Regions from separate parts of the Mesorhizobium sp. M7A.F.Ca.MR.176.00.0.0 genome, predicted to be linked through region 1. Evidence: predicted binding sites of a transcription regulator. Region 1 holds the regulator's gene; the other holds the start of a gene.
What was found. The regulator PhoB, encoded in region 1, activates phosphate uptake and scavenging genes when phosphate is short. The targets are predictions, from matches to a motif close to TGTCATNNANCTGTCAT.

Region 1 (5,964 bases):
ATCGCCGGCGCCTTCTATGCGCTCAGGCAGATCGAGCCGCGCGCCAGGGCCCGCAACAATGTCGAGAGGCTGATGCTGTGGGGGCTGCTTGCCGCCTCCACCATCGCCATCCTGACCACCATCGGCATCGTGCTTTCGATGCTGTTCCAGACGATCACCTTCTTCGAAAGCGTCTCGCCGATGAGTTTCTTCTTCGGCACCGTCTGGGATCCGCGTTTTGCCGCTGCCGGTTCGGGCGGCAGCCAGGGCCAATTCGGCCTGATCCCGCTTCTTGCGGGCACGCTCTACATCGCCGCCGTCGCGCTGCTGGTTGCGGTGCCGGTCGGGCTGATGTCGGCTGTCTACATGGCCGAATATGCAACGCCCAAGGTGCGCTCGGTGGTCAAGCCGGCGCTTGAACTGCTGGCCGGCATACCGACCATCGTCTACGGCATCTTCGCCGTCGTCACGCTTGGGCCGTTCCTGCGCGACCTGTCCGCGGCGCTGACCGGCGGTTCGCCCTTCATCCAGGGCCAGAGCATCTTCACCGCCGGCCTGGTCATGGGCGTCATGCTGATCCCGGTCGTGTCCTCTCTTTCGGACGACATCATAACCGCGGTGCCGCGCGCCATGCGCGACGGGTCGCTTGGCCTCGGCGCGACCCGCTCCGAGACGATCAAGCGGGTGATCCTGCCGGCTGCACTGCCCGGCATCGTCGGCGCCATCCTGCTGACCGCCTCGCGCGCCATCGGCGAAACGATGATTGTCGTGCTGGCGGCGGGCGTCGCCGCCAACCTCACCGTCAACCCGTTCGAGGCGATGACGACCATCACCGTCAAGATCGTCAACCAGCTCACCGGCGACCTCGAGTTCAATTCGCCGCAGACGCTGGTCGCCTTCGCACTCGGCCTGACGCTGTTCGCGCTGACGTTGGTGATGAACATCGTCGCGCTCTACATCGTGCGCAAATATCGGGAGCAGTACGAATGACCGACATTTCCATGGATACGATGGTCAGGGCGGCGGCCCATCCGCGCCGCGACATCGGCCTGAAGGCCCGTTACGCCGCCGAACGCCGTTTCCGCATCTATGGCGTCGTGGCGATTTCCGTAGGCCTGGCGTTCCTGGCAATCATGCTGATCACCATCGTCTCGAAAGGCTACACCGCCTTCTGGCAGACGACGGTATCACTGCCGATCTCGTTCGACGAGAAGGTGATCGATCCTTCCGGCAAGCGTGCAACCGATCCGAGCGTTCTGATCAAGGCAAATTATCCCAGGCTCGCCGAAAACGCGCTTGTGGCCAAGCTCGGCATCTCTCCTGATGACAAGCCGATGATCCAGAAGCTCAAGGGCTTCCTGTCGGAAGGCGCCCGCGTCCAGTTGCGCGACATCGTTGCCGCCGATCCGTCCGTGATCGGCACGACACGCAACGTCAACATCCTCGCCGCCGCCAATCTCGACTCGGCTTTCAAGGGCCAGATCGACCTCAGTGTCGAGGAAGCGCGACGCAAGGTCTCGGACCAGCAGATCACCTGGATGAACAAGCTCAAGGCCGAGGGCGCGATGGCCGAGCACTTCAACAGCGGCCTGTTCACCTACGGCGCCTCCAGCCGCCCGGAAACCTCGGGCATGGGCGTGGCGATCATCGGCTCGTTTTATATGATGGTAATCGTGTTGCTCCTGGCGCTGCCGATCGGCGTCGCCGCCTCCATCTATATGGAGGAGTTTGCCAAGAAGAACCGTTTCACCGACCTTATCGAGGTCAACATCAACAATCTGGCAGCGGTGCCGTCAATCGTCTTCGGCTTGCTCGGCCTCGCGGTGTTCATCAATTTCCTGGGCATGCCGCGCTCCGCCGCTTTCGTCGGCGGCCTGGTGCTGACACTGATGACGCTGCCGACGATCATCATCGCGACGCGCGCTGCACTTGCCGCGGTGCCGCCGTCGATCCGCTCGGCGGCTCTCGGTCTTGGCGCCTCCAAGATGCAGATGGTGTTCCAGCACATCCTGCCGCTTGCCGCACCCGGCATCCTCACCGGCACCATCATCGGTCTAGCGCGTGCGCTCGGTGAAACCGCGCCCCTGCTGCTAATCGGCATGGTCGCCTTCGTCGCCGATCCACCGACGACGCCTTTCGATCCGGCCACCGCGCTGCCGGTGCAGATCTATATGTGGGCGAACGAGGCCGAGCGCGCCTTCGTCGAGCGCATGTCGGGCGCGATCATCATCCTGCTCGTCTTCCTCATGGCCATGAACATCACCGCGATCGTGCTTCGGCGTCGGTTCGAGCGGCGCTGGTAGAAAAAAGGCATTTTGGTATGAACATCATGACCGAACAGTCCCTTGAAAATGCAGTGGGCGATAAGATGAACGCCAAGTCGAACGAAGTGATCAAAATGCGCGGCGACAAGGTCGGCGTGTTCTATGGCGAGAAGCAGGCGCTGTTCGATGTCAATCTCGACGTCCGCCTGAATCAGGTGACGGCGCTGATCGGCCCCTCCGGCTGCGGCAAGTCGACCTTCCTGCGTTGCCTCAACCGCATGAACGACACCATCGATTCCGCGCGGGTAACCGGCAAGATAACGCTCGACGAAGAAGACATCTACGACAAGAACATCGATGTCGTTGAACTCAGGGCGCGCGTCGGCATGGTGTTTCAGAAACCCAATCCGTTCCCCAAGTCGATCTACGAGAACGTCGCCTATGGCCCGCGCATCCACGGATTGGCCAAGCGCAAGGCCGACATGGATCAGATCGTCGAGTCGAGCTTGAAGAAGGCGGCGATCTGGAACGAGGTGAAGGACCGTTTGCAGGAACCTGGCACGGGTCTTTCCGGTGGCCAGCAGCAGCGTCTGTGCATTGCACGCGCCATCGCCGTGTCACCCGAGGTGATCCTGATGGACGAACCGTGTTCGGCGCTCGACCCGATCGCCACTGCTCGCGTCGAGGAACTGATCGACGAACTGCGCCAGAACTATACGATCGTCATCGTCACCCATTCGATGCAGCAGGCAGCGCGCGTGTCGCAGCGCACCGCGATGTTCCATCTAGGCTATCTGGTCGAGGAGGGCGCCACCGACAAGATGTTCACCACCCCCGACGACAAACGCACCCAGGACTACATCACCGGCCGGTTCGGCTGAGCTCAGGCATATGAGGGACGAAGATCATGGGTGAACATACCGTTGCATCTTTCGATGAGGATCTGGAGCAGATCAGCCAGCTGATCCGCGACATGGGCGATCTCGCCCGCTCGATGGTCAGTGGCTCGACCAAGGCTTTGCTCAATTCGGACAATGCGCTGGCGCAGCGCGTGGTTTCCGACGATGCCATCATGGATGCCCGCCAGCGCGAGCTGGACGATCGCGCCATCACGCTGATCGCCAAGCGCCAGCCAATGGCCAACGATCTGCGTGCGGTGGTCGGTTCGATCCGCATGGCCGGCGACCTCGAGCGCATCGGCGACCTTGCCAAGAACATCGCCAAGCGCGTCGGCACTGTCGGGCTGAGCGTCACGCCGCACGATCTTTCGCATTCGATCGACGCGATGGCGCAGCTGGTGCTGATCCAGGTGCAGGGGGTCGTCGACGAGTATGCCGCCGCTGACGCGGCAGCGCTTGCCACGCTCAGAAACAATGATGAACGCATCGACGTCAAATACACCTCGGTGTTCCGCGAGCTGCTGACCTACATGATGGAAGATCCCCGCAACATCACGGCGTGCACGCACCTGTTGTTTTGCGCCAAGAACCTCGAGCGGATCGGCGACCACGTGACCAACATCGCCGAAAATGCCTACTATGTTTTGACCGGCACGCAGCTGCCAGCCAATCGTCCGAAGCAGGACGAGACGGCAATGTCCGCGCCAGCGGCATAACAGGGGTGACCAGCCGATGATCGCACCACGCATCATGGTGGTGGAGGATGAGGAGCCGCTAGGCGTGCTGCTCCGCTACAATCTTGAATCCGAAGGTTACCAGGTCGAGGTGGTGACGCGCGGCGATGAGGCCGAAATCCGGCTGCAGGAGAACGTTCCCGATCTTCTGGTGCTCGACTGGATGGTGCCTGCGGTTTCGGGCATCGAACTCTGCCGGCGCCTGCGAATGCGTCCCGAGACCGAGCGGCTGCCGATCATCATGCTGACCGCGCGAGGCGAGGAAAGCGACCGCGTGCGCGGCCTGTCGACCGGCGCCGACGACTATCTGGTCAAGCCCTTCTCGACGCCAGAGTTCATGGCCAGGGTCAAGGCGCTGCTGCGCCGGGCCAAGCCGGAAGTGCTGTCCAGCGTGCTAAAGGTCGGCGATATCGTGCTCGATCGCGAGTCGCACCGTGTCTATCGCAAGAAGAGCGAGATCCGGCTTGGGCCGACGGAATTCCGCCTGCTCGAATTCATGATGCGCCATCCAGGCCGCGTGTTCTCGCGCAGCCAGCTGCTCGACAATGTCTGGGGCGAGACGATCTACATCGACGAGCGCACGGTCGACGTGCATGTCGGCCGGCTGCGCAAGGCGGTCAACAATGGCCGTATGCCTGATGTCATCCGCACGATCCGTGGGGCCGGATACGCCATCCGAGAGGACTGAACTCCCTCGTTTGAACTCACGCCACGTTCTTGCCGCCGAAACCGGATCTCGCCTGCACGCCCGGCGCAAAAATCTCCTGATCGACGAAGATCAGCGCCCGCATGGCGCAGCCCTCGCGGATCAGCGGCAGTTCGTTCGGCTCGGTGTCGAAGGAAATCGATTTGGAATGCTGGCCGCCGGCGGTCTGGGCAATCGCTTGCCGCAATGCCGGCTCGATCAGGTCGAAGGCGGCGGCGCTGACACCGACCATGGCGACCGGCGCCGGATCGATCAGCGCGAACAGGCTGCCGAGGCCGTAGCCGAGCGCTTCGCCGGCCTTGCGATAGGCTTCCCGTTCGGGTCCGTCACCTTCGCGGGCCGCGGCAGCCAGGGCGCGCATGTCGGCGTCGCTGACATCGGCAACGGGTTCTGCATCCTCGCCCATCTGCCTGGCGTTGCGCCAGATGGCGTAATTGCCCGCATAGGCTTCGACGCAGCCGCGCCGTCCGCAGCGACATAGCGCGCCGTTCGGCCGATGGATCATGTGGCCGAATTCGCCGCCCGAAGAATGGGTGCCGGTGAACAATTCGCCCTTCAGCACCAGTCCCATGCCGATGCCGTGCGACAAAAGGATAGCGATGAAATCGTCGCGGTAACGATCGGGGTCGCGCCAGCGCAGCGCCACCGCCATCATGTTGCAGTCGTTCTCCATTATGGCAGGGATGCCGAACTGGTCTTCGAATATGTCAGCGAAGGCGATGTCGGTGTGCGGCGTGATCGGCGACCACAGCATGGCGCGGGCACGGGTGTCGGTGATGCCCTGGATGGCCAGCGCGATGCGGGCGATGCTGCGCACGTCCAGGTCGGGATCTGCCAGGCGGCGCCGCACGATGGCCGTGCATTCCCCGATCAGCGACTCGCGCGACATCGTCAGCGTGTCCAGCCGGCGCTGTTCCTCGGATATTACCTGGCCGGCATAGTCGATGACGGCGACGGAGAGGAAGTTCAGCGACAGCACCACGGTCATTACCGCGGCCGCTTCCGGATTGAGACTGAGGCCGACCTGCGGCCGGCCGCGTTTGAGTGAGCCGGCCTCGCTCGGCTTGCTTTCGGTCAGGATGCCTTCGACGATCAGGTCCGCTGAAATCGCCGAGATGGTCGAATGGCTGAGGCTTGTGGTCGCGGCGATCTCGGTTCGCGACGGCTGTCCGGCGCGGCGCACTGCCGCGATCACCATGGCGCGGTTGCGGCGGCGCAGATCGTCGTGGCGGATTCCGACCGACATGTTCTTTCATATCCTCCCGGTCGCTGCGGTTCCTCCTGCCCCTGGAACGCTGTCGGTGACGCCGGTAAATACTGGCAGAAGCTGCAGGCCGTGTCATTTATTTATTCCGAGACTCGAAAAAAACTCGAAATGACAT
Region 2 (5,964 bases), on a different contig from region 1:
CGCCAACGGTCAGGATGGTCTCAGCCGCATCGTCGGGAATCTCGACGCCGAATTCTTCTTCGAACGCCATGACGAGTTCGACCGTGTCGAGGCTGTCGGCGCCCAGATCATCGATGAAGCTCGCCTGCTCCGTCACTTTGTCGGCATCGACGCCAAGGTGCTCGATGACGATCTTCTTGACGCGCTCTGCGGTGTCACTCATTTGGGCATCCTCGTCTTTTGTTTGTCTGTCTTCGTTAGCGGGCAGAATGCCGCTAATCAAGCTGAAAGATGGTCCTGCCGGAAACGCAACGACTACGGACCGGTTTTTGCCCGAACCGCCGGGTTGCGGGCCGCATTACACGAAAAATAGCTGAGGTCCAAGCCGAAATGGTCTCTTTTCACAACCCGCCGGCGTTGCTGCCGAACCTCGTCAAATCATAGCCATGCCGCCATTTACGTGGATGGTCTGGCCAGTGACGTAGGCGGCTTCGTTGGAGGCGAGATAAGCGACGGCGGACGCGACTTCAACGCTGGTGCCCATGCGCCGCGTCGGGATCGCCGCCATGATCGCCTCTTTCTGCTTGTCGTTGAGCTTGTCGGTCATCGCCGATTCGATGAAGCCCGGGGCGACGCAGTTGACGGTGATGTTGCGGGTGGCGATCTCCTGTGCCAGCGATTTGGAGAAGCCGATCATGCCGGCCTTTGAGGCGCAGTAATTGGTCTGGCCGGGATTGCCGGTGATGCCGACCACCGAGGTGATGTTGATGATGCGGCCATGGCGGCGGCGCATCATCGGGTGGGTGAGTTCGCGGGTCAGCCTGAACACGGCGGTCAGGTTGACCTCGAGCACGCTGTCCCAGTCGGCATCCGACATGCGCACGAACAGGCCGTCCTTGGCGATGCCGGCGTTGTTGACCAGGATGTCGACGCCTTCGAGATCGGCTTCGGCTTTCTGGCCGAGCGCCTTGACCTCCTCACGGTTGGACAAATTGGCCGGGAACAGCTTGACCCGGTCGCCAAGCTCGCTAGCCAGCGCTTCCAGTTTCTCGACGCGGGTGCCATGCAGGCCGACGATCGCGCCCTGCGCATGCAGCATCCTGGCGATAGCCTCGCCGATGCCCCCGGATGCGCCGGTGACGAGCGCCTTGCGGCCAGTCAATTCGAACATTTTTGTCTCCTGATTGAGAAGAGAACACCCTTTACAGGGATGGGATCAAATGACGCTTTATGCAAGCGCCGCCATGGCCGCCTCGACGTCAGCCGAGGTGCCGACCGACGCGGTGGCGACATCGCGGTTGATGCGCCGCGCCAATCCTGAAAGCACCTTGCCGGCGCCGATCTCGTAAAGTGTGGTGACGCCGTTTGCGCCGAACCATTCCACCGTCTCGCGCCAACGCACGCGGCCGGTTATCTGTTCGACCAGGCGGCGGGCGATCTCGTCCGGATCGCTGGTCGGGCTGACCGTGACATTGGAGAGGACGGGAACCACCGGCGCGTTCTTTGCCACGCCGGCCAGGGCTTCGCGCATGACGTTCGCGGCCGGCGCCATCAGCGCGGAATGGAAGGGCGCGGACACCTGCAGCATCAGCGCGCGTTTGGCGCCTTTCTCGGTGCACAGTTTCGCGGCCAGTTCGACCGCGGCCTTGGCGCCGGAGATGACCAGTTGGCCACCGCCATTGTCGTTGGCGATCTGGCAGACAGAGCCTTTGGCGGCTTCCGCGCAAGCGGCTTCGACATCGACCTGTTCCAATCCGATGATCGCCGCCATGGCGCCCTCGCCGGCCGGCACCGCCGCCTGCATGGCATTGCCGCGTATGCGCAGCAACCGGGCGGCATCGGCAACCGAAACGAAACCGGCAGCGGCCAACGCCGAATATTCGCCCAGCGAATGACCGGCGACATAGGCGATCTTGCCTTTCAGCGAGAAGCCGCGCGATTCCAGCGCCCGGATCGCGGCCAGCGACACCGCCATCAGCGCCGGCTGCGCGTTGGCGGTCAGCGTCAACGTCTCTTCCGGCCCTTCCCAGATCAGCTTCGACAGGTTTTCGCCGAGCGCATCGTCGACTTCCTGGAAGACCCTGCGCGCTTCGGGGAAGGCGTCGGCGAGATCCTTGCCCATGCCGACCGCCTGGCTGCCTTGTCCGGGAAAGGTGAATGCAACGGCCATGCGAGGGCTCCCAAGGGCTGGTTTTGCTTGCCTGAAGACGGGTTTTTCTTGCCTGTGACGCATGGCGGGGCGCCAAGTCAAGCCCGGTTCGACCCTGCCCGAGGGCAGCCTCGTCCGCCGAGTGCCTGTTGCGAAAGGGTTTTTGGCGATCACTCCTGATGAAAACCGCTCACGATTCGTTTGCTGGCTCTTCTTATTTCCGTTACAGGCGCTAGCTTTGCGTGACAATTCCATGACAATCGAGTGACGTGCTTGTCGCTGGGTGGGGAAGTTAAAGTGGCAAAGAGTTACAAACGCACCGGCAAGGCCGCGCCACAGTTCCTGGAAGACGACCCCTCCACCGGCTATCTGCCGGGCAGGAGATGGCCGGTCGTGCGCTATGGGCTGATCAGCCTGGCGATCGCCGCTATCCTGGTGTTTGCCATCGAACTGATCGTGCGCGGCGACTTTGCCGGAACCATCTCCTTCTTCCTGCAGCCGTTCAAGCCGGGCTGGACCACCATCGTCGTGTTTGCGCTGCTCCTGATCGGCTTCGATGCGGTGCTCGGCCGCAGCCACCAGAGCCTGATGATCGTCGCGCCGCTGACCTTGTCGCTTGCTTTCGTCGGTCACCAGAAGTCGCACTATCTCGGCGATCCGCTCTATCCGACCGATTTCCTCTATGCCCGCCAGATCTTCGCGCTGCTGCCGCTTTTGGTACGCGAACGGCCGATGACCGCGCTTGCCATGGTCGTCGGCATCGTCGCCGGCCTGTCGCTGCTCGTCTACGGCTGGCGGCTATGGCGCCGCAAGGTTCCCGCACTCGGCCGCAAGGGGCGCCTTGCGCGGCTGACGCTGGCAGTGCCGCTACTCGCCTTCTTCGTTTCGATCATGGACTACGCCACCTTCTCCTGGACCAGGGATCGGCTGCAGATCATCCCGATCATGTGGGACCAGAAGGAAAACTATGCCTCCAACGGCTTTGCGCTGGCCTTTGCCCTCAACGTGCCGATGGCGCATGTCTCGGCGCCGCCGGGCTATTCCGACAAGGCGATCGCAGCGATAGCTAGGCCTGATGTGACCGCCTCGGTGCCGGCCGAGAAGCCGGACATCATCATCGTCATGAGCGAATCCTTCTGGGATCCGACCAAGTTGCCTGGCGTCACCATCACGCCAGATCCAATCCCCAATGTGCGGGCGCTGCGCTCGGGCTCGATGTTCTCGCCGGAGTTCGGCGGCATGACCGCCAATATCGAGTTCGAGGCGCTGACCGGCTTCTCCAACGCGTTCCTGCCGGCAGGCAGCATCCCCTATCAGCAATATGTGCGCACGCCGACGCCTTCGCTCGCGACCTTCCTGAAGAGCCAGGGTTACCGGGCGCGCGCCATCCATCCCGGCACCAACTGGTTCTGGAACCGTGGCGCGGTCTATGCCGATTTCGGCTTCAACGATTTCAAGTCGGAAGAGACGCTGCCGCCAATGCAAAAGCGCGGGCCACTGGCATCGGATGCGGCGATGACCGACGAGATCATCAGCGAGGCCGACGCCAGCGACGAGCCGGTGTTCTTCTTTGCGGTCAGCCTGCAAAACCACGGTCCCTACGAGCCGAACCGCTATTACAATCCCACGCATAGGGTGCAGGCGCCGATCAGCCAGTGGGCGCGCGAATCGCTACTCAGCTACGCCGAGGGCTCAGCCGATGCCGATCGCGGGCTCGAACGCCTCGTCGAATGGGCCAAGAAACGCTCCCGCCCCACCGTAATCGCCTTCTTCGGCGACCATCTGCCGCCGCTGGGGCCGGTCTATGTCGAAACCGGCTTCCTCAAGGACAATGTCGCGCCGCGCAAGGAAGCGTCGCCCGAGGCTGCTCTCGAGCATCACGAGACGCCGCTGGTCATCTGGTCGAACCGCACCGGGCCGGCTGAGCAGATGGGTGCCGTCAGCCCAGCCTTCCTGCCCTATCATATCCTGAAAACGGCCGGGATCAGCCATCCATACTACACCGGCTTCCTGGGCGAGATGAGCGAACGCTACCGTGTCGTCGACCGCAATCTTCTGCTGACGCCGGCTGGCGAAGCCACGCCCGATTGGGCGCGGCAGAAGGAGATCGATCCGGCGATCCGCGATTTCCGCCTGCTTCAGTATGATATGATGTTCGGCAAACGCCACGCGGCGCCCGACTTCTTCCCCGAAACGGTCGACAAGGACAAGGTTGTCGCCCATACGAGTTGAGCCCAACGATCCCTCAGGAGCCGGCCAGTCCGTCCCGGATCGCGCGTTCAGTTCGTCAATTGCAGCTTCGAGAACTTGTTGGCGATCTGCTGGAAAACGTCCGGCAATTTGGTCGGATCGTTGACTGCATAATAGCCGCTCGGATCAGAAGCGCAGGCGCTGTAAAGCGCGCGGTTGGCTGCGGTGTCGGATTGCAGCACCATGGTGTAGATTTGCACGCCCTCGTTCTTCAATTGCGTGCAGACGTTTTTGGTCCAGCCGTCGACATTGCGTGCCGCCGTCGTCTGGTTATCCGATCCGAAACGGCCGCCGGCCAGATAACCATATGATGTGTAGTCAGATTTCGTCGGCTGTTGGCTGGCGCCATAGACGACGTTCTCGCCGTCGGTGAGCAACAGCACGATCTTGCTGATGCCGGGCGTCTTCCACGGCGATGATGAATCGACCGTTGATGGCCAGGCTTCAACTCCACACAACCTGCTGGTGTGGTTAAGACGTGGTTGCCGGAAACCACAACTCCGACCGTTGCTGCTCCCCGATCATCGGCTAAGACACACGGGAATGCCGCTTGCGCTTGCTTTGCGGCCGGATTGCTGTATAGACGCCCGCAATCTGCCGGTCCTTGCTGGGGGCTGAACGGAGGGCCGGAGGTTTTTCAGAACCTTCGTGTGAAGCCGGAAGTGCTTCCGCCTCCCGTGTCTCCGCTCTCGACCGTCTCGTCATGCTCCTTTCTTCCCCCTGCCCCTTCGAGGGTTTGCGGGTCAGAGAAGTTGCAGAGGCTTTTGCCGCCGGGAACCGGGAGAGAAACGAAGAAAGGCATAGGACATAATGGCTCTTTACGAACATGTGTTTCTTGCCCGGCAGGACCTCTCGCAGCAGCAGGTCGATGCGCTTGTCGAACAGTACAAGGGTGTCATCTCCGCTAATGGCGGGTCCGTCGGCCGGGTCGAGAACTGGGGACTGAAGTCCCTCACCTACCGGGTCAACAAGAACCGGAAGGCTTACTACACGCTGATGGACCTGAATTGCCCGGCGGCCGCGCTCAACGAGATGGAGCGCCAGATGGGCCTGTCCGAGGACGTGCTGCGTTTCCTGACCATCAAGGTCGAGGCGCATGAGGAAGGCCCGTCGGCCATGATGCAGAAGCGCGAAGAGCGCTCGGAACGCGGCGGCTTCGGCGACCGTGACCGTGGCGATCGTGGTCCGCGTTCGTTCGGCGATCGTGATCGCGGCGACCGTGGCGATCGTCCGCCGCGCTCGTTCGGCGACGCCGGTGCCGATCGTGGTCCGCGCCGTCCGCGCGAAGGCTTTGAAGGGGGTGCAGAATAATGGTCGACATCAACCAGATCCCGACCCGGCGCCCGTTCCATCGCCGCCGCAAGACCTGCCCGTTCTCCGGCGCCAACGCGCCCAAGATCGACTACAAGGACGTGCGTCTGCTGCAGCGCTACATTTCTGAGCGCGGCAAGATCGTGCCGTCGCGCATCACCGCCGTCAGCCAGAAGAAGCAGCGCGAACTCGCCAAGGCGATCAAGCGCGCCCGCTTCCTCGGCCTGCTGCCCTACGTGGTTCGCTAATATCTCAAATGCGGGCGGTTCGCCGCC

Region 2: the regulator PhoB is predicted to act here: its motif matches at 2,371-2,387, upstream of EOB59_RS12320 (LTA synthase family protein).

The regions. Positions count from the first base shown of each region.
Region 1 is NZ_RZTC01000020.1:16,924-22,887, forward strand. It holds gene pstC (phosphate ABC transporter permease subunit PstC) at 1-969, shown strand, start outside; gene pstA (phosphate ABC transporter permease PstA) at 966-2,282, shown strand; gene pstB (phosphate ABC transporter ATP-binding protein PstB) at 2,300-3,124, shown strand; gene phoU (phosphate signaling complex protein PhoU) at 3,151-3,858, shown strand; gene phoB (phosphate regulon transcriptional regulator PhoB) at 3,875-4,564, shown strand; gene EOB59_RS09550 (ROK family protein) at 4,581-5,828, opposite strand.
Region 2 is NZ_RZTC01000029.1:9,016-14,979, reverse strand. It holds gene EOB59_RS12335 (acyl carrier protein) at 1-202, opposite strand, end outside; gene fabG (3-oxoacyl-[acyl-carrier-protein] reductase) at 413-1,150, opposite strand; gene fabD (ACP S-malonyltransferase) at 1,208-2,149, opposite strand; gene EOB59_RS12320 (LTA synthase family protein) at 2,426-4,360, shown strand; gene EOB59_RS12315 (hypothetical protein) at 4,408-4,761, opposite strand; gene rpsF (30S ribosomal protein S6) at 5,189-5,689, shown strand; gene rpsR (30S ribosomal protein S18) at 5,689-5,937, shown strand.